3 linked regions of the Butyricimonas faecalis genome follow. The protein of the gene in region 1 interacts with the protein of each later gene in a pairwise test. Links are inferred from orthologs where the notes say so. Each region holds a gene or a part of one and is shown on either strand. Other genes may lie near its edges.

The links. Proteins that work in one complex are often made in the same cells at the same time.
Region 2: the proteins of rlmB (region 1) and tsaE interact in binary tests that used the Escherichia coli proteins (3 or more experiments, as listed by UniProt). The link is inferred for Butyricimonas faecalis from one-to-one orthologs.
Region 3: the proteins of rlmB (region 1) and D8S85_RS01255 interact in binary tests that used the Escherichia coli proteins (3 or more experiments, as listed by UniProt). The link is inferred for Butyricimonas faecalis from one-to-one orthologs.

Annotation. Positions count from the first base shown.
Region 1 is NZ_CP032819.1:1,766,733-1,775,039, forward strand. The notes cover bases 2,601-5,427. They hold rlmB (23S rRNA (guanosine(2251)-2'-O)-methyltransferase RlmB), read right to left. Parts: upstream 4,471-5,427; coding sequence 3,730-4,470; downstream 2,601-3,729. Other genes in these bases: D8S85_RS07920 (putative LPS assembly protein LptD), read left to right, coding at 2,601-3,657; abc-f (ribosomal protection-like ABC-F family protein), read right to left, coding at 4,486-5,427. Also shown: D8S85_RS07915 (N-acetylmuramoyl-L-alanine amidase family protein), read right to left, coding at 1-916; more of D8S85_RS07920, read left to right, coding at 1,033-2,600; more of abc-f, read right to left, coding at 5,428-6,426; pruA (L-glutamate gamma-semialdehyde dehydrogenase), read left to right, coding at 6,686-8,307. UniProt on the Escherichia coli protein: Specifically methylates the ribose of guanosine 2251 in 23S rRNA.
Region 2 is NZ_CP032819.1:322,233-328,598, forward strand. The notes cover bases 520-3,459. They hold tsaE (tRNA (adenosine(37)-N6)-threonylcarbamoyltransferase complex ATPase subunit type 1 TsaE), read left to right. Parts: upstream 520-1,748; coding sequence 1,749-2,171; downstream 2,172-3,459. Other genes in these bases: D8S85_RS01315 (flotillin family protein), read left to right, coding at 520-1,631; D8S85_RS01325 (alanine dehydrogenase), read left to right, coding at 2,182-3,402; D8S85_RS01330 (L-lactate permease), read right to left, coding at 3,403-3,459. Outside these bases: D8S85_RS01310 (hypothetical protein), read left to right, coding at 1-142; more of D8S85_RS01315, read left to right, coding at 183-519; more of D8S85_RS01330, read right to left, coding at 3,460-4,812; D8S85_RS01335 (D-glycero-alpha-D-manno-heptose-1,7-bisphosphate 7-phosphatase), read right to left, coding at 4,830-5,321; D8S85_RS01340 (IS110 family RNA-guided transposase), read right to left, coding at 5,395-6,366. UniProt on the Escherichia coli protein: Required for the formation of a threonylcarbamoyl group on adenosine at position 37 (t(6)A37) in tRNAs that read codons beginning with adenine.
Region 3 is NZ_CP032819.1:306,423-312,778, reverse strand. What follows is about bases 2,908-5,837. They hold D8S85_RS01255 (NAD(P)H-hydrate dehydratase), read right to left. Parts: upstream 5,176-5,837; coding sequence 3,640-5,175; downstream 2,908-3,639. Other genes in these bases: D8S85_RS01250 (peptide MFS transporter), read left to right, coding at 5,294-5,837; D8S85_RS01260 (DUF4831 family protein), read right to left, coding at 2,908-3,635. In the rest of the region: D8S85_RS01275 (RNA polymerase sigma-70 factor), read right to left, coding at 1-75; D8S85_RS01270 (DUF2795 domain-containing protein), read right to left, coding at 334-555; D8S85_RS01265 (chloride channel protein), read right to left, coding at 716-2,503; more of D8S85_RS01260, read right to left, coding at 2,523-2,907; more of D8S85_RS01250, read left to right, coding at 5,838-6,356. UniProt on the Escherichia coli protein: Bifunctional enzyme that catalyzes the epimerization of the S- and R-forms of NAD(P)HX and the dehydration of the S-form of NAD(P)HX at the expense of ADP, which is converted to AMP.

The DNA.
Region 1 (8,307 bases):
CGGATTCCCCAACAACCTTCTCGACCTCTTTCTTTTCTACCGTAGAAGTTTTCTGATTTTGCTTTTGCACCTGCGAAGTCTGTTTTTGCTCCACTTTTTGTTCTTCCAGTCCTCCGGTCAACACGACACTGTTACGTTCCACGCTATTTTTATATGCTTGAAAAGCCGCAAATATCGCCCGGGCTATATTGGTTTGTCCTGACTCAGACGTTAAAATCTTTTGATCATGCGGATTCGAAATAAAACCAGTCTCAATCAGGACTGCCGGCATCCCCACGTCCATCAACACGATAAATCCCGCTTGCCTCACTTCCCGATCCGGCATACGAGTTCTCGCTATTAACTCCTTTTGAATAGGTGCAGCAAATTCCATACTATTTTTCAAGTGACTATTTTTCAAAAAATTAAACATGATATATGACTCCGCTTTTTTCGGATCAAAACCATCATATTTCACTGAATAATCCTCTTCGTAATGAATGGCCTCGTTCTCCTTCATGGCAACTTGAAAACTGGCCTCTGACTTGTGTAACCCCAGCACGTAAGTTTCCACGCCTCTCACGCTCGATTTGGAAAACTTGTTCACGTGAATGGAGATAAACAATTGCGCTTTCGCTTTATTCGCTATCCGTCCCCGTTCCCTCAAATCCACGGCGACATCCTTGGTCCGCGTGTACACGATATTCAAATCGGGATAGGCATTTTTCACCAACTTTCCCAATTTTAAGGCTATCGCCAACGTTATATCTTTCTCCCTCAACTTCCCACTAATAGCTCCCGGATCTTTTCCTCCATGTCCGGCATCAATACAAATACAATTTATTTTCCCCAAAGTCTCTTGTGCCATCAAAGAATTCAAACCTTCTAATAAAAAGATTACCAACAAGAAACATATGAACCGGCACTGATTTATCATGTATTTAAAACTTTTTAAAAAGAATCATGAGCATTAACAACCATTATTTCTTACATTTGCAAAGCAAAAATGCAATATGCGTAATGCAATAATTAGTCACAAAAATAATTATAAAATTGCAAGTTAGATTATATACAGGGCTTTTTATTAAGAAATGTATCATTTTAACAATGATCGCCCTGCCCGTAATACTCTCGTCAAATGGCTTGGCGTCCGAGATTATTTTCGGACAAGACCTCTTTATCACAACCATTGACACAACGGGACAACCCGGTGATAGCATTCGTATCGTTTATGACTCCGCAGGCATCCCGATAGATACCATTCGTAACGATTCCGCACAACCCAAACCTCTATTCAAAGACCTCGTCAAATATAACGCAGACGATTCGGTCAAATTTTCAATACAAGAGAAAAAAGTATATCTGTACGGAAATGGTTTCGTGAAATACCTGGCAACCGAGTTAAAAGCTGATTACATCGAACTCGACATGGATAAAAAACTAGCCATGGCAACAGGAGTACTCGATTCTGTAGGAAAATTGAAAGGAACTCCCAAATTTAAAGACGGTGGACAAGAATTTGAAAGTACCGAATTGCACTATAATTTTGACACAAAAAAAGGTTATGTAACCGAGATCATCACCCAAGAAGGAGAAGGTTATATCCAAGGAAAAATCACCAAAAAGATGAGTGACTCCGTCTATTGCGTGAAACACGGTATGTACACGACCTGCGATGAACACAACCACCCACACTTCGGGCTTAACATGAGCAAAGCGAAGATGATCAAGGATAAAAAGATATTTGTCGGTTTCACCAACTTGGAATTAGAAGGTATTCCCTTGCCGATATTCATTCCTTTCGGCTTTTTCCCGGTCACGAAAAAAGCCACGTCGGGAATTATCATGCCCACTTACGGAGAGGAACGGATGAGAGGATTTAACTTAAGAGGTGGTGGATACTATATTTATATCAATGACTACATTGACATGAACATCACCGGGGATATTTACACCAACGGTTCTTGGGGATTACAATACGCCACCCAATATCGCAAAAGGTATAAATTCAATGGTAATCTGAACTTCACGATCAGTAAAAACTATGTCAGTGAAAAGGGATTGCCTGATTATCAAGAATCATCCGACTGGTCTGTACGCTGGACTCACACGCAGGATGGCAAAGCAAACCCGTACAGTTCATTCTCGGCCTCCGTGGATATGTCATCCGCCAACAACAACTACTATAATGCTAACACGGTGAACGGTATCGCCAACCAAAGAAAGCAATCCAGTATTTCGTGGAGTAAAAAATGGCCGGAAAGCCCGTTCAGTTTGAGTGGCTCGTTCAATCACAGCCAGAACAGTCGGGATACCTCTATTGCTATAACATTGCCGAATTTGAGTCTCCGTATGACACAAATCTATCCTTTCCGTAAAAAAGGGAAAAGTGGTGAAATGAAATGGTATGACAATATTGGTGTTTCTTATTCTGCCGAATTAAGGAACAGTATCCAAACCAAAGAAAACAAATTATTCAAATCCTCTTTTGAAAGAGATTGGAATAATGGATTCAAACACAATATTCCGATCAGTTTGCAATTTAAGATTGCCAAGGACGTGACCTTTACTCCCTCCTTAAATTACAATGGATACCTGAACCTCAAAACCATTGAAAAGATATGGATTCCGGACACGAGTGCCGCCGGTGGACAATATATCACCCGGGATGTTCCCGGGTTGAATTACTCGCATGACTATTCAGCCAGTGGGTCAATCGGATATACTCCAACTATATATGGTATGTTCATGTTCAAACCAGGATGTAAAGTTGTTGCCATCCGGCACATGATACGTCCATCCATATCGGCATCTTATACCCCTGCCATCAAACCCTTGGGTAAATACAAAAAGAGTTACTTCGATGGAGAAAAAGAGATTGAATATGATATTCACGAAGGTTTAACCTATCGTCCGAATACTACCGGTAGTAAACAATCCGGAAGCATCAGTTTCAGTTTGGATAATAATATAGAAATGAAAGTTCGGAACGACAAGGATACAACTGGAGATGAAGAATTCAAAAAAGTAAAGCTTTTGGAGAGTTTCAGACTTTCGACATCTTATAATCCTTTTGCCGATAGTATGAACTTTTCAAACATCTCCATAAGCGCACGTACCAAAATATTGAATAACAAAGTTGATTTGAATTTCAGTGGTACCATTGATCCTTATGCAATAGACACAAACAATATAAGATATAATAAATATCATGGAAAATTAGGACGTTTAACCAACGCAACAATTTCCACTAATTTCAGTTTTTCCGCAGATAACGGACAAAATAAAGAAAAAAAGAACGATCTGGTAGGTGGATTCTATGATGACTACGTTGATTTTGACGTGCCTTGGAATATCAGTGTTAGTTATAACTTCAGTTATTCCAGATCTAACCCTTATAGAAGTCCAACAATCTCTCAGATCATCAACTTCTCGGGAGACCTCTCGTTAACTCCTAAATGGAAACTCGCTTTCCAATCAGGATATGACATTAAAAACAAGGAAGTAACTTCAACTAGTTTTAGTGTCACGAGAGATTTGCATTGCTGGGAAATGACATTTAACTGTATGCCATTCGGACAGCACCAGTCTTATAACTTTGAAATTCACGTCCGATCCTCGTTATTACGAGATTTGAAATTGACCAAACGGGATTCCTGGTATGATCGAAGACTTTAATTTTCAAATAAATAAACGAAATAAAGCAGACATTTAGTCTGCTTTATTTCGTTTATACTATAAGCAAAATTTCTATCTTCTTTGTCTCACCACTTCATACACCAAAATTGCCGCAGCAGCCGAAACATTCAAAGATTCAATTTTCCCATACTGGGGAATTTTAATTTGTTGATCTGCCAACGCCAACAACTCCTCATCAATACCGGTATCTTCTGCCCCCATAATAATCATACACCCTTCCTTCATATCCACTTCGGTATAAAATTTATCAGCTTTCTCCGTGGCAGCAAATAAAGTTAAACCTCTCCGTTTCAATTCTTTTAGCGTCTTTTTGAGATTTTTCTCCCGACAAACGGGCAAATGATACAAAGCCCCGGCTGACGTTTTAATCGCATCGGAAGATATTTTTGCAGAATTCTTATTCGGAATTAAAATAGCACTCACCCCGGCACATTCTGCCGTACGGGCAATTCCGCCCAAATTTCGTACATCAGTAATTCTGTCCAACACAAGTATCAATGGCATTTTCCCTTCCGCCACCACAGAATCCATGACCGTGTTTATATCTTGATAAGGAATTGGAGACACTTCGGCCAAAACTCCTTGATGATTTTTCCCTGCAAACGGTTTAAACACCTCTTCGGGTACATACTGGAACTGAATCTGACGTTCACGCACCAGCGAAAATAATTGTTGGAACAACTCCCCCTTTATTCCCTGACGGAACATCACCTTGTCAATTTCCTTTTCCTCCTGTATAGCCTCCATCACGGCCCGGATTCCGAAAATACACTCTTGTTTAAACTTTGCCATCTTTATTCGTTATTATTAATTTCTAGCTTTCAATTCTTCCAAATGCCCGTTCTCCTCTTCCCACTCTTCCATACAGGCTTCCAAGTGTTTTTTCATCTCGTCATAAGTTTTTAACAACTCATCGTTGATCACGCCTTCTGCCATTTTCCCCTCTGCTTCCCCGATCTTTTGTTCCAAATCAGCAATTTCTCCTTCTAGCTTCTCGATTTTCACTTCCGACTTCTTGATCTCTTTATTCCATTGTTTCCGTTCCTCAAAAGCGATCTTATTTTCAGAAACACTCTCCTCTTCCACAACATTCTCTTGCTGCAACTTCCGAGGATGCATCTGTTCATATTCCCGGAAACATTCCAGTTTCTTAGCCTCTAGGAAATGTGCGACACCTCCCAGGTATTCCTTTATTCCCTTGTTGGCGAATTCATACACCTTATCTGCCAACCCAAGCAGGAAATCCCGGTCATGGGAAACGACAATCACTGTACCTTCGAATTTCTTCAACGCATCCTTTAATACATCTTTCGTGCGCATATCCAAATGATTCGTCGGCTCATCCAATATCAATACGTTATAAGGCTCCAATAATAAACGTACCATCGCCAAACGGGTGCGCTCACCCCCGGAAAGTACTTTCACTTTCTTGTCAACATCCTCACCGGAAAACAGAAAAGCTCCTAGTATATCCCGGATTTTCTTCCGAATCTCACCTACTGCCACTTGATCTACCGTATCCAGAACACTCAACGAAGGATCAAGTAAATCAGCTTGATTCTGTGCAAAATACCCGATATTCACGTTATATCCGATTTTCAAATTTCCCTCATAAGGGATCTGATCCATGATCATCTTCACCAAAGTTGTTTTACCCTCTCCGTTTCTTCCGACAAAAGCAACTTTCTCTCCTCTCAGCACATCCAGATTCACTTCATGTAATACCACGTGATCGCCATACGCTTTACTTAAATCCCGACCACACACGACAATATCTCCCGAACGAACGGCCGGTTGAAACCGCACGTTAATCCGTGCAGAATCTTCCTGTTCTACCTCTATTCGTTCTATTTTTTCCAATTGCTTGATTCGGGATTGTACCTGTACCGCTTTCGTCGCCTTATAACGAAAACGCTCGATAAAATCCTCTGTATCCTTAATCTGCTTTTGCTGGTTCTCGTAAGCACGTCGCTGTTGCTCGATACGCTCCTTACGCAATTCAGTAAACCGCGTGTATGACACCTTATAGTCATATATCTTTCCTAACGAGATCTCAATTGTCCGAGTCGTAATATTATTCAAAAAAGCACGGTCATGCGACACGAGAACCACGGCCCCGGGATAGCCTTGCAAGAATGATTCCAACCAAGATATAGACTCTATGTCTAAATGGTTTGTCGGTTCATCCAACAAAAAAACATCTGGACGTGCCAACAATATTTTAGCCAACTCGATTCGCATACGCCATCCTCCACTAAACTCCTCGCAACGACGTTCCAGATCCTCTTGCCGAAATCCCAATCCTTTTAACACGACCTCAACTTCCCCGTCCATATTATCCGCCCCTCGCATATGCAACATTTCGGTTTTCACATTCAATTTATCAATCAACGCCATGTAACTATCCGACTCATAATCTGTACGCTCTCCCAATTCCCGATGCAAACATTCCAATTCCTCCTGCAAATCCAACACGTCATTAAATGCGGTTTCCGCTTCTTTCCGCACGGTTTTACCCTCTGCATACACTTTCGTCTGTGGCAAATATCCGATTTTCAATCCGGAAGGGACTGATACACTTCCTTCAGAAGGCTCCTGCACCCCGGCCAATATCTTCAATAATGTAGACTTTCCCGCCCCATTACGCCCGGTCAAACCAATCCGATCCCTTTTATTCACCAAAAAAGAAATTGAATCAAGCAACGCGTAATCTCCAAATAAAACACTTACATTATTAACTGAAATCATATCTTATCATGCAAAATAAAACCTTCTATTTTTAACGAGTGCAAATATACGAAACTTATAGACATGGGCAAACGGGTTTCCTGTGTGTTACAAGTTATAAGTTCACAAGTTACAGGTTGCAAATTCAAAATTTGCACATAAAAATAACCTGCAACCCAACGAAATCATATAAAAAATGACAATTATCTTGTTTTATCCATTAAATATTTTTTATATTTGGGAAATTTACAAAGAATACTAACTACATAAAAGAATAAATATGCCCAAAGGAGTATTTAAACTACCGAACATTACCAATGAACCCATCAAAAGTTATGCACCGGGTTCTCCGGAAAGGAAAGAATTGAAATCACAAATCAATCAATTACGTTCTATCGTTGCCGATGTCCCAATGATCATTGACGGGAAAGAAGTTCGCACGGGGAAACTGGTAGATATTCGTCCACCGCATGACCACCATCATTTACTCGGACAATATCATCAAGGGGATGCCAGTCACGTGCAAATGGCAATTGATGCAGCATTAAAAGCTAAACCGGCTTGGGAAAAAATGAATTGGGAAAGTCGAGCTGCTATATTTTTAAAAGCGGCCGATCTTTTAGCAGGACCTTACCGTCAACGTATGAATGCCGTTACGATGTTGGGACAATCTAAAAATGCATTCCAAGCAGAAATCGATTGTGTGGCCGAATTGGCTGATTTTTTCCGTTTCAACGTGAAAAATATGTACGAAATATACCATATGCAACCGAATTCAGCCCCGGGCATCTGGAATCGTACGGTATGGCGCCCTTTGGAGGGATTTGTTTTCGCACTTACTCCATTCAATTTTACCTCTATCGCGGGTAACCTACCGGGAGCCCCGGCGTTAATGGGTAATGTTTGCGTATGGAAGCCATCCAAGACTGCCGTTTACTCGGCACATTTGATCATGGAAATACTAAAAGAAGCCGGATTACCTGACGGTGTCATCAATTTGGTTTACTGTTCAGGCCCGACAGCTGCTGACGTTGTTTTCTCTCATAAAGATTTTGCAGGTATACATTTCACCGGATCAACTCAGGTATTCAATAATATTTGGGCTACTATCGTGAAAAATATCGATAAATACAGAAGCTACCCGAGAATTGTCGGTGAAACCGGAGGCAAGGATTATATCTTCGCCGATCCGACAGCATGTCCTAAAGAAGTGGCAACAGCTATCGTACGCGGGGCTTTCGAGTATCAAGGACAAAAATGTTCAGCCGCCTCACGTGCCTACATTCCTGCCAACATTTGGCCCGAAGTAGAAAACTATGTGCAAGAGGATATGGCAAACATAAAAGTAGGTGGAGTTGAAGATTTCACGAACTTTGTCAACGCAGTTATTGACGAGGCCTCCTTCATGAAATTATCGAATGCGATTGATGCCGCGAACAAGTCAGCAGATGCAGAAGTGATTATCGGTGGACACTATGATATGAGTGCCGGATATTTTATCCAACCGACCATTATCCAAGCCTTCAAACCGGATTACATTACCATGCGAGAAGAATTATTCGGCCCGATTTTAACCGTTTACGTTTACGATCCCGAAAAAGTAGATGAAACATTAGATATTCTTGATAAATCGTCGGCCTATGCTCTTACCGGAGCTATTTTCTCTAAAAATCGTGCAAACATAGAGGAAATGACAGAGCGTTTAACCCACACGGCCGGCAATTTCTACATCAATGATAAACCTACAGGAGCTATTGTTGATCAACAACCTTTCGGAGGAGGTCGTGCATCCGGTACCAATGATAAAGCAGGGACAATCTTTAATTTATTGCGCTGGGTTTCTCCACAAGCTATCAAAGAAACATTTGTCCCAGCAACAAATTATATGTATCCTAATTTCTT
Region 2 (6,366 bases), 1.4 Mb from region 1 along the record:
AGAGGGAAAGGTACAGATTTCGATACAAGGTGCCATACGGGAATTTGATGCCTTGACAGCAGGCGAGGAATTGGAGACGGGAGCCCCGATTAAAGTGGTGGAGGTGGTTAACGACAGTACCTTGCTCGTGGAGCGTTTTTGAATGACTATTTATTATTAATACTTAGGAATATATGGAAAGTATGGAAGGAAGTTTGTATTTGATTGTAGCCGTCGTGGCGGTGTTGTTTGTTACGTTTGCGGCGATTTTGTCCCGTTATAAACGTTGTCCGTCAGATAAGATTCTTGTCGTGTATGGGCTGACCGGTAAGAACGCGACCGGGGGAGTGAGTTCTGCACGTTGTATTCATGGTGGGGCTGCTTTTATTTGGCCGGTGTTCCAGAGTTATTCATTTTTGGATCTGACGCCGATCTCTATCGAGTGTAATTTGACGAACGCGTTGAGTAAACAAAATATTCGGGTGGATGTTCCTTGTCGTTTTACGGTGGGTATTTCTACCGAGCCGGATAGCATGACGAACGCGGCAGAGCGTTTGTTGGGACAACGGCAGGAAAATATTCAGGATTTGGCGAAAGATATTCTGTTCGGGCAGTTGCGTTTGGTGATAGCCACGATGGATATCGAGGAAATCAATTCCGACCGGGATAAGTTCTTGGCTAACGTGAGTGCCAACGTGGAAGCGGAGTTGCGGAAGATCGGTTTGAAATTGATTAACGTGAATGTGACTGACTTGCGGGATGAATCCGGGTATATCGAGGCCTTGGGAAAAGAAGCGGCAGCGAAGGCGATCAATGATGCCAAGAAAAGTGTGGCCGAGCAGAATCGGTTCGGTGAAATTGGTAAGGCCGAGGCGGATCGGGATAAAGATATTCGTATCGCGGAAACTGTGCGGGATACTCGTATTCGGACGGCAGAAGCTAATGCAACCGCGGTGGAAGGAGAGAATAACGCGAAGATATTGATTGCCGACTCGGACGCCATCCGTCGGGAGAGGGAGGCCGAGGCAGCCCGTAAGGCTATTGCTGCAGAGAAGGTACAAGCGGCGAAGGCTTTGGAAGAGGCTTACATGGCAGAGAAAGAGGCTGAAATTGCCCGTGCCGAGAGAGAGAAAGCCACGCAGGCGGCCAATATCGTGGTTCCTGCACAGATTGATAAAGAGAAAGCTATTATTGATGCAGAAGCCGAGGCCGAACGTTTGCGCCGGTTGGCAAAAGGAGAGGCTGACGCCATCTTTGCCAAGATGGATGCCGAAGCACGAGGGTTGTACGAGGTGTTGACGAAACAGGCGGAAGGATATGCACAGATCGTGAAGGCCGCGGCCGGAGATCCGGATAAGGCGGTAATGATGTTAATTACCGATAAGTTACCGGAATTGGTGAAAACGCAAGTGGAGGCTGTTAAGAATATAAAGATTGACAAAATTACAGTTTGGGATGGTAATAATGCCGGTAACGGGAATACATCCACGGCTAATTTTATTTCCGGGATGATGAAATCGGTTCCACCGTTGAATGATTTGTTCAACATGGCAGGGATGAATTTGCCAACATTCCTGAAAGGAGCCGCCACGGAAGATAAAATCACGGATGCCGGACAACAAGGTGAGATTGTTGAAGAGGTTGAGAAGTAGGGGAGATTCTAACTTTTAGTTTCGTTTTTTCGTTTACTTATAATTACCTTTGTGGTATACTTCAATCGTGTATATGACAAAGGTAATTAATCGATTCATAAAAATAGAGAAAAGTTTATGCGCTGGATAATTGACAGTGTTGATGATTTGAAGCGGGTTGCAAAGGAGTTTTTGGAAAGTACCGGGGACAACAAAATATATGCTCTATACGGGCCTATGGGAGTGGGGAAGACCACTTTCGTGAAGGCTGTGGCCGAATGTTTGGGAGTAGAGGATGATGTAAATTCCCCAACGTTTGCTATCGTGAACGAGTATTTGGCAGCAACGGGAGAGTCGCTTTTTCATTTCGATTTCTATCGGGTGAAGAGTATCGAGGAGGCAATGGATTTCGGTTACGAGGAATATTTTTATAGCGGGAATCGTTGTTTTATCGAGTGGCCGGAGATGGTGGAGGCTCTGTTGCCGGAAAACACGTTGATTTGTAAATTCTCTGAGTTGGCAGATGGCCGGAGAGAGTTGGTGATTGAAGAAAAACTATAAAATACAGGTTATGGATAACTCGGGTAAATTATCGGGAGCCCAGATTGATCGGGAGTGGTTTTTATATCAAGAAAAAGAGGTATTCGCGGAATACCGGCAGAAACGATTGACAATTGGTTTACCCAATGAGACCGAGCGACGGGAGAACCGGGTGTGTTTAACCCCTGAGGCTGTGTCTGTCATGGTTGACATGGGGCACACGATAATGGTGCAACGGGGAGCCGGAGAGGCGGCACATTACCATGACCGGGAGTATGCTGATGCGGGAGCCCAGATGGTGGATACTTGTGAGGAAGTGTACACGGCGGATATTATTCTTAAACCGACTCCAGTGACGCAAGGAGACGTGGAGATGATGCATGACCGACAGGTTATTTTGTCCCCCATCGAGCTTTTTGAGTTACGAAAAGAGGCTGTTGTAGAGATGATGCAGAAGAAGGTGACGGCTGTCGGGTTTGATATTCTGAAAGATGAAAACGGGGGGTATCCCGTGGTGCAAATGATGAGCGAGATTTCAGGAAGTTCGGCCATTATGATCGCTAGCGAGTATCTAAGTAATTCCCGGGAAGGGAAAGGGATTTTGCTAGGCGGGGTGACGGGAATCACGCCCGCGGAGGTCGTTATATTAGGTGCCGGGACTTTGGGTGAATACGCGGCTCGCACGGCGTTGGCTTTGGGGGCAGAGGTGAAGGTTTTTGATCATTCGTTGGAACGTTTACGCCGGATAAATCATTGTCTGGGGCAACGGGTATATACTTCTGTTTTTCATAAGCCGGTTTTGGAACGGGCGTTATTGTCGGCCGATGTGCTGATCGGGGCATTGCGCTTTTTTGATGATGATTTGGGTGTCACCGTGTCTGAAGAACAGGTGAGGCTGATGAAACAAGGGGCGGTAATCGTGGATATGTCCATTGGGCATGGCGGGTGTATCGAAACGTCTGGTCCGACTACCCACGAGAATCCGACTTATGTGTATAACGGGGTAATCCATTATTGTGTTCCGAATGTTCCGTCGAGGGTGGCTCGTACGGCTTCTATTGCCTATAGTAATTTATTCACTCCTTTGTTTGATAAGATTTCCCAGACGGGAGGTTTTAATGCCGCCATAAAAAATGATAAGGGCTTGCGACACGGGGTGTACGTTTATAACGGAGTGTTGACCAAACGAGTGATTGCCGATCGTTATGGGTTGGTTTCCAGGGATATTGATTTGTTGTTAGCGGCTTTCTGATTACCCCATAAATACGATAATTCCCAATAATATACCATACACGAGTGCGTAGGGAAAGGCTTGTTTTAGGATTTCTCCTTCTTGGCCTTGTAACTGGCACGCGGAGGCGGCGATGGCAATACTTTGGGGGGAGATGATTTTCCCGGCGGTAGTGCCTGTCGTGTTGGCCGCGGCAAGCCAAGAGGGATCAATGTTCATGTTGGCGGCAATTCCTGCTTGTAGTTTTCCGAAAAGGATGTTTGCGGAGGTTCCGCTACCCGTGATAAATGTCCCTGTTTCCCCGATTAAAGGAGACCAGAAAGCGTAATACTTCCCAGAGAAGGTGGTTAGGGTGTCGGCAAGTAATTGTACCATTCCGGATAGTTCCATGAGTGCGGATATACCGACTAGAGCAATGACCATGATAACGGTACTGCGGATTTGTACGAGGGTTTTGCCTAATAATTTGAACTGCCTGCTTGTGCTTACCCCCTGTATCTGTCCCCCGATAAAAGCTCCGGCAAAAAGCAATAAACTCGTAGCCCTAAAATTGAAGGGAATGGCTAGTAATATAAAGAAAATGATAAGGCCGTAAACACTCCATGCCTTGTATATTTGTCGGGACGAATGTTGCGTGGGGAGGGTATCTTTTTTACCCCTTCCACTCCATTTACTCCACGCTATAATGGCAATGATGGAACAAATGCTGCCTAGAATGGCCGGCATTTCCGGACCGAGATATACGGCAGTAACGTATTGAGCGAGGAAAGATGTGCCCCCGACAAGGGTACCGAGTAAAATGTTTTTTATTAATGCTTGGCGACGTCTGTCAGCCAATATAGCCAACGTGATCGGGATTAAGAATATGAAAGGATATAGTTGTTGGATGGTTGCCTTGCATAATTCCGGTAACGGGCAGCCGGTTTCTTCCATGAGAACGGTTTCCGCTATGCCGACGGCCCCGAATGTCGTGGGTTCGCTGTTGGCGATGAGGCTCACGAGCACGGCAAACAACGGGCGAAATCCAAGTGTTACAAGTATGGCGGCTGGGATGGCTACCGAGGTTCCATAACCGGCCATCCCTTCTAATAACCCGCCGAATCCCCACGTGATTAGTAATACTTGTACACTTTTATCCGTGGAGATAGCTGCCAACTGTTTTTTTAGTATTTCAATTTTACCGGAATCTAACAGAATATTATAGCTGAACACGGCCATCCAAATGACAGAAAGAATGGTGATGCAGGCACGTGCTGTACTGTTTATCAATGTTGAACCGATTTCTTGTACAGGTGTTCCAAAGGCGAAAACGGCTAAAATAACAGTGATGGCGAGGGTAAGCAGGCTACTCTTGTCCCCGGGCCATTTGCATATTCCCATGGATATGATTAGTATGGCCATGGGTAGTAAGGCAAACAAGATTTCGAACATGGCGTACGTTTATCTTTTTATTGCTTGAGAATGGAATCAATAACGGAGGTTAAGTCGCTGTTTTTAGGTATTTTAATTCCTCGGATTCCGGCAGCCTCGGCGGCCTCGATGTCCCGGGAACCATCCCCGATTAACCATGAGGTGGATTTGTCAATGTCAAATTCCCGGATGGCCTGTTCTATCATGTAAGGTGATGGTTTTCGGCATGGGCAAGGGGCGATGCTGCTGTGATGGGGACAATAGTATATTTTGTCCACGTGAGCCCCGTGTTTTTCCAGTTCCTTGCACATGTGTGCGTGAAGATTTTCAACGTCTTCTACCGTGTATTCTCCTTTGGCAACTCCACCTTGGTTGGTAACGACAATAATCAAATAACCTGCTTCGTTCAGTCGACGAATACCGTCAATGACACCGGGATTGAAAACAAAGTCTTCAATTTTGTATATGTAGTAATGTCCTTCATCAGAATTGATGGTTCCGTCTCGATCCAAAAATATAGCCTTTTTCATTTTCAATTTTTATCTTTTAATTTCTAAACTACCCCCTCTAACTCCCCCTATTCTTATGATTTATGCAAATATTTCATGAATAAACAGGGGTATAAAATTGATCTTTTTTGATGACAGCAAACATTCTCGCGATCAGCTTTGCCCTGATCGCGTTAATGACCGTCATCTTGTTCTTTCCTTCCTTAACCTTTCTCTCGTAATACGCCTTTAACTCACCAGACTTCCTTCCCGTGATCGACAAGGCAGCCATGTGTAACAACGTCTTGATTTGCTTGTTCGCCCGCTGGGATACCTTGTTCCTGGAATGTTGACTGCTTCCCGAGGTGTAACGGAAAGGTGCTACCCCGGCATGACAGGCGAACTTGCGGGGATCATCGAAGCGCGTGAACGCTTCAGTCTCGATGATCAAGCAAAGGGCGACACTCGGCCCAACCCCCTCGACTGATAGCAACAACTCCCGCTGCCGCCAGAGAACACGGCAGGAACGGATAATTGTCTCGACGAGTAGATCGATATCTTTGATCAATTTTTCCAGCTCTTCTATCAACCGTTCCAGTCTTTGAGCCTTCTCTTGATAGACTCGATCAAGCATGAACTCTCGTTGGTCGGAGAGTTGCCCCTTGTACTTGGCCAAGTCCGACTTGTAAAGGTCTTGCTCGTTCCTTAACTGCTTGAGGCGCTCGATCTCTTCCCGAGGACGCTGGTAATAACGAGCGTTGTCACTGAAACGAGAGGCGTAGCGAGCGATTCGGTGAGCATCGACCTTGTCATTCTTCCCACGTGAGAAGCCCGAAGAATACTTGATCTGCGCTGGATTTTCAAGCCATAAACCACAAGAGAGAGACTGGCAAGCGATTGACAGGGGGAAGGTGTACTGCCCCGTGTGCTCGGCACAGACTAGCAGGTTATCGATCGAGGTTTTAAAATCAACCAAGAACGTTTCCAGGAAACGACGTATCGACGGGATGTTATTGTTTACTACTTCTTCAAGAACTATCGTGCCGTTTAGCAACACGCAAAAATCAAGTTTCTTTTTACTAACGTC
Region 3 (6,356 bases), 1.5 Mb from region 1 along the record:
AGTGTAAAATTCATGAAATAAAGCCGCGTATGCTTTCCTGTCCCCCTTCGACACTCGCTTTACTAATATTCCCATGGATTCCATCATAAATCTGTACTATTGTATCACACCCGTTATTAAAATCGGATCTGTTCAAAATCACCCAACACCGTTGTTAATTTTATTAATTTCTCGCTGCAAATATCAAATTTATAAATAAAAATGACAATCCCCATATATGATGAAAAATAAAGGTTTACCCCCTAATAATGGGGAAAGTTTCAAATTGTTATATAAAACAATGAACCACCCCTCGCGGAGTGGTTCATTGTTTTTTTTACCTACCTGAATAAATTAGTACTCGTCTTCGTTGAAGAAAAAGTCATCTTTACTCGGATAGTCCGGCCAAATATCTTCAATACTTTCAAATATTTCTTCATCATCCTCGATATCCTGAAGATTTTCGATCACTTCCATAGGTGCCCCGGAACGAATGGCGTAGTCTATCAACTCATCTTTTGATGCTGGCCAAGGCGCATCTTCCAATTTTGAGGCTAGTTCTAGTGTCCAATACATAGTTATATCGTTTTTAATGTAGTTTCTTATTTTTGCCGCGAATATATAGTTTATTTCTAATAATACAACCTCTTTTTTTTAATAAGAAGTTATTTAGAAACAATACATCTTATGTATCGCCCTAAGTAACGCAAAACGATCTAAATGGTTACACTAAAAATTATTCGTCATCCGAGAAGTGGATCAACACTTTCCGATACGTGTTGAATATCTTTGCTTTAGAAACAAAGCCGATGTATTTGTGATCTTGAAGAACAGGCAGGTTCCACGCTTTCGTGTCTTCGAATTTTTTCATAACCACCTCCATGGAATCGTTGATGTCGATCACCACGGAAGGCGTCGTCATGAAATCCCGCACGTAAGTTTTCGAATACAATTCCTGGTTAAACATCACGTTGCGAATGTCATCCAACAAGACGATCCCCAGTAATTGCTGGTTGGAATTCAAAACAGGAAACAGGTTCCGGCTTGATTTGGAAACCACTTTTACCAGATCACCTAAGGTCGCGTCGACCTCGATCGTTTTAAAATCCGTTTCCACCACCTTGTTCAATTTCATCAAGGTCAACACGGCCTTATCTTTGTTGTGTGTCAATAAATCTCCCTGCATGGCCAAACGACGGGCATAGATGGAATAAGGTTCCATCCCCTGACTGGTCAAGTAGGAAATAACCGAGGTCAGCATCAGAGGCAGGAATAAGGCGTAGCCTCCGGATATCTCGGCGATCAAGAACATGGCTGTCAACGGGGCTTTCATGACCCCGGACATCGTTCCCGCCATGCCTGCCAAGACGAAATGACTGGGTTCCACGATACGGATTCCACTCATGTTAATCAACATTGCCAACAAGTAACCGGCAACTCCGCCCGTGAAGAGGCTTGGTGCAAAAACACCACCAACACCCCCACTACCATTGGTTAAGGCCGTGGCAATCACTTTGACGAATGTCAAACCGACCACGAAAAGAATCATCATCCATGCACTATCTCGAAAATCGAAGAAATAGGTATTATTCAATAATTTGTCGGAATGCCCGGCCATCATGTCATCCAAGGCCGTGTAACCTTCACCATAGAGGGGGGGGAAGACGAAAATGATGACACCTAACAAGATGCCGCCGAGAGCTATTCTTTTCCACGTATGTTTGATACGCCCCAAGAATTGTTCCACCCGAAGATTCATCCGAACGAAATACACGGACAAGATCCCGGCAAAGATTCCCAGTATCACGTAGTAAGGGAAATTGGCCATCACGAATTTATCCGTGATCTGATAGGAGAACACGAAACCATCGCCCATGAGGAAGAAGGTGACCACGTACGAGGTGATGGCCGTGAACATCAACGGTACCAATGAAGCCATCGTCAAGTCAAGCATCAAGACTTCCATCGTGAAGACGATTCCGGCAATCGGGGCTTTAAAGATCCCGGCAATGGCCCCTGCCGCACCACAACCGATCATCAGGGTCATCACTTTGTAGTTCATCCGGAAGAGACGTGCCAAGTTCGAACCGATGGAAGCTCCCGTCAACACGATGGTGGCCTCCGTTCCTACCGACCCTCCGAAACCGATGGTCAGGGTACTGGCAATCATCGAAGTGTAGTTGTTGTGCGGCTTGATGATACTGTTGCGACGGGAAATGGCGTACAACACTTTCGTCACGCCATGGCTGATCTCTTCTTTCACGAAGAATTTTACAAATAGTGTTGTCAGCAATATTCCGATAAAAGGATAGATAAAGAAAAACAAGTTTCCACTGTCCACCTGCATCCGTTCCGTGAAAAACATGTGGGTAAAATGTACCATATTTTTCAGCACGACTCCCGCCAGTCCGGTAACAATACCGACGAGGATGCTTAACATGACAATAAATTGCTTTTCCTTGATGTAGCGGACGCGCCACACCAGAAATTTCCCCAATATCCCCTTTTCGTTAATTGCCGTCATGATTCAAAAGTGTATCAAACTATTTTTTCATTATACCTTTTATTGAACCATATCGCGGGTAGAAATCAATGGAAATACCTTCATTATTGATGACATCCAAAGGGAATTGTTTGATAAATCCGAGTTGTGGTATGACACAACGAACGGTCATCACGGTCTCTTTCCCTTTCAACAAACACAGGTCGGCAACGGCCGGTTCGCGATAAGAGAGAGAGGGAACCGGACGGGTGTTTCCACCCTGTTGGGCATCTCTTTTCGGAACGTAGATATTTTTTAATTCAACGATGTAGGGGATAGCAGACACGTTGTTCTTGGCCGTAATCCCGTCGTTCGCGGAGAAACGGAACAAAACGGTTGACTCGTCGGCTTTTTCCGGGACAAAAGAGATGGTTTTAACCACTTCGCGGGTTTCTCTTTTTCCCATGAACAAACTCATGTAATTTGCCTCAAGCGCATCGAGCGCTTTTAGGGCCTCCGCCGTGGCCGAGCCTCCGGCTAGTAATTCCAGTCGCTTTTCGCGAATATTGAATATCTCTGACGTAATCTCGTCCACGTAATCTTTGTGTTCTTTTAATACATGACGTTCAATCGGGTCCCATACCCGGCGAATCTCGCCCTCGACTTCTATCTCCGTGAAATTGGAGTCAAGTACTTCCTTTTGAGTGGAGCGAATACCGAAATACACGTAATTAATGCCTGAACCCACACTTTTCTCCTTTTCCTCGTAAACGATATTTTCGTCAGGAGTCCGGTTCGTACTACCACTTCCCACGCCGGCTAAAAAGCCTTCGGGAGTTACATTCAATAAAATAGAGTTATATTCTCCAACGGCGTTCACGGTATAAGAGGCTTTCGGATCAGGCAAAGCCCGCGGAATGAATTTGATGTTTTTGATTGTCCACTCTTCGCCTTCACTCGTGATCTCCGGTGAGATACCTAACTGTTGTTCGGCATATTGCCTGAAAGGCCCCGGTATCAAACGAGTACATTCCATGGTGACGACCACGTCATAACTGATTTTTGGCAAGGTATAATCGATTGACACTTGTGTGGTCAATTCTCTCTTTTTTTGTCCCGAAACAGACAGGGATACGAGTCCCACTAATCCAATTATAAAAAACAACTTTTTCATTTTTCTATCGCTGTTTAGCCATATTATATGTTTCCATTTTTTTCCACACCAAGCCCAATTTTTCGGCAATGTCCCCGGCACGCGTTCCTCTCATCCCTTGCTCTTCCGCCGCCAAATCGCCGGCCAGACCATGGGCATATACCCCGATGATAGCCGCGTCTAACGGAGCATGACCGCTTGCCAGTAAAGCCGCAACAATACCCGTCAACACGTCTCCCGCCCCTCCTTTGGCCATTCCCGGGTTGCCTGTCATGTTAAAATAGCATTCGCCCTCCGGGGTGGCTATAATCGTATGTGCACCTTTTAGCACGACGTATATTCGGTGTAGACGTGCAAAGGTGCTTAATTTATTTAATCTATCAAAATCATTTACACTTTTTCCTGCTAATCTTTCAAATTCTTTCGGGTGAGGAGTCAGCACCGCTCCCTCCGGAAGAAGTTCCAGTAACCCGGGATTCGACGCCAACAGATTCAAGGCATCCGCGTCCAACACGATTTTTCCTCGCCACACGGATAACAGTTGACGAATTCCTTCTGCCGTGACGGGTGAAGTCCCGATTCCCGGACCAATCCCCACCGCCTGGACACGGGACAGATCGTCCACGCCGGAAAAATAGAATTCATTCCGATCGACCTCAACCAAGGCTTCCGGCACGGAAAGATGAATCATTTCTTTCAACTTGCGGGGAACATGCATGGAAAGCAATCCTGTTCCGGACCGGATAGCCCCCTTGGCCGATAAGACGGCAGCCCCCATCATGGAATAAGAGCCCGCTATTAATAAGGTATTACCCAATGTTCCTTTATGAGAAAATTTTCCCGGAATCAATAACCGCGAGGCAACCGCGTCTTCTGTCAGATAATAATAGGTAGCCGGATACTCCCGCAATATCACCGGATGCAAGCGGATATCCAATATTTCCCAATGCCCCACGTAAAGTACATTTTCCGGGAACATAAAGGCTAATTTGGGGAATTGAAACGTGAAGGTGTAATCAGCTTTTATGATCGCCCCGTTATTTTCCCCGTTATTCTCGCCCATCAAACCAGAAGGGATGTCGATGGCCACAACCGAATGGGGCAAATCGTTTACCCGATGAATGACATCTCCCAAGAATCCCGTTACCGGACGATTTAGTCCGGCCCCAAAAATGGCATCTACCAGCACGCTATTTTCATCCGGTTGCCAATTATCCGCATTTTTCACCTCGATACAACATCCTCCCATATCCATGAAGCGTTTCCTGTTCACGGCACAATCCGGGGAGAGATTATTGTCCCCATGAAAATCGAAAACCTTGACATTCAATCCTTTTTGAAATAACAATCTTGCCACGACATAGCCGTCTCCCCCGTTATTTCCGGAACCGGCCAAAATGTTAAAAATATGGCTATGGGGGAAAAAAATCAATAATTTTTCTGTAAACACGGAAGCCGCCCTTTCCATCAAATCCAACGATGTTACCGGCTCATTCTCAATCGTATATTTATCCAATTCCCGTAAATCCGAAGTCTTGAAAATTTTATTATTCTTCAACATGCCTATAGGTTTCAAACGTTTTCAATGATTAAAGATAAAAAAATAATTTATATTTGCAGACTATTAGCGTGAACAAAAAAATTTAATTATTTACCAATACAAATTAAAAACAAAAGTTATGTTCAAAAATCATCCTAAAGGGTTGCTCACCGCGGCTCTAAGTAATATGGGAGAACGTTTCGGCTATTACATCATGAATGCCGTATTAGTGTTGTTCCTATGTTCTAAATTTGGTTTGAGCGAAGCCGCCAGTGGTACCATTTATTCTTTCTTTTACGCTGGTATTTACATTTTAAGCCTTGTCGGAGGTCTTATTGCAGACCGCACGCAAAACTACAAAGGGACTATTAAGACGGGTCTTGTAGTTATGGCAATAGGATATATTATCCTATCCGTTCCAATCCTCGCGACATCGCAAAATACAACCTGGTTATTGACTCTTACTTGTGTTGCCTTGTTTCTTATTGCATTTGGTAACGGTTTGTTTAAAGGTAACTTACAAGCCATCGTGGGTCAAATGTATGATAATTTTGAAGCAGAGGCTGCAAAACAGGGTCCGGATGCTCTCAAGATCGCAAAAGACAAGAGAGATTCAGGTTTCCAGATTTTCTATGTATTCATCAACGTGGGTGGTTTAATTGCTCCGTTCATTGCTCCGGTTTTACGCCAATGGTGGTTGGGTGCAAACGGGTTATCTTATAATGCACAGCTTCCGGCACTTTGCCACGAGTACATTAATAATGCTGCAGCCATGGCACCCGATGCTCTTGCCAACTTACAGCAACTTATGACTGCTGCCGGTGGAGCGATCAACGATATGACAGCTTCTTGTCTTCAATATCTGCAAATTTTCAATGAAGGTATTCACTATTCATTCATTGCCTCTGTTGCAGCCATGCTTATTTCTCTTGTCATTTTCTTTGTTTCACAAAAAACATTCCCGAATCCGGCAAAGAAAGCTACCGCACAGAGTGTAACCTACACGCCAGAGGAAAAAGCTGCTATGGCTAAAGAAATTACACAAAGAATGTACGCCTTGTTCGCTGTTTTGGGTATCGTTATTTTCTTCTGGTTCTCATTCCACCAGAACGGAATGTCCCTTTCATTCTTCGCCCGCGATTTCGTAGACTCTTCTGCAGTCGCTCCTGAAGTATGGCAAGCGATCAACCCGTTTTTTGTTA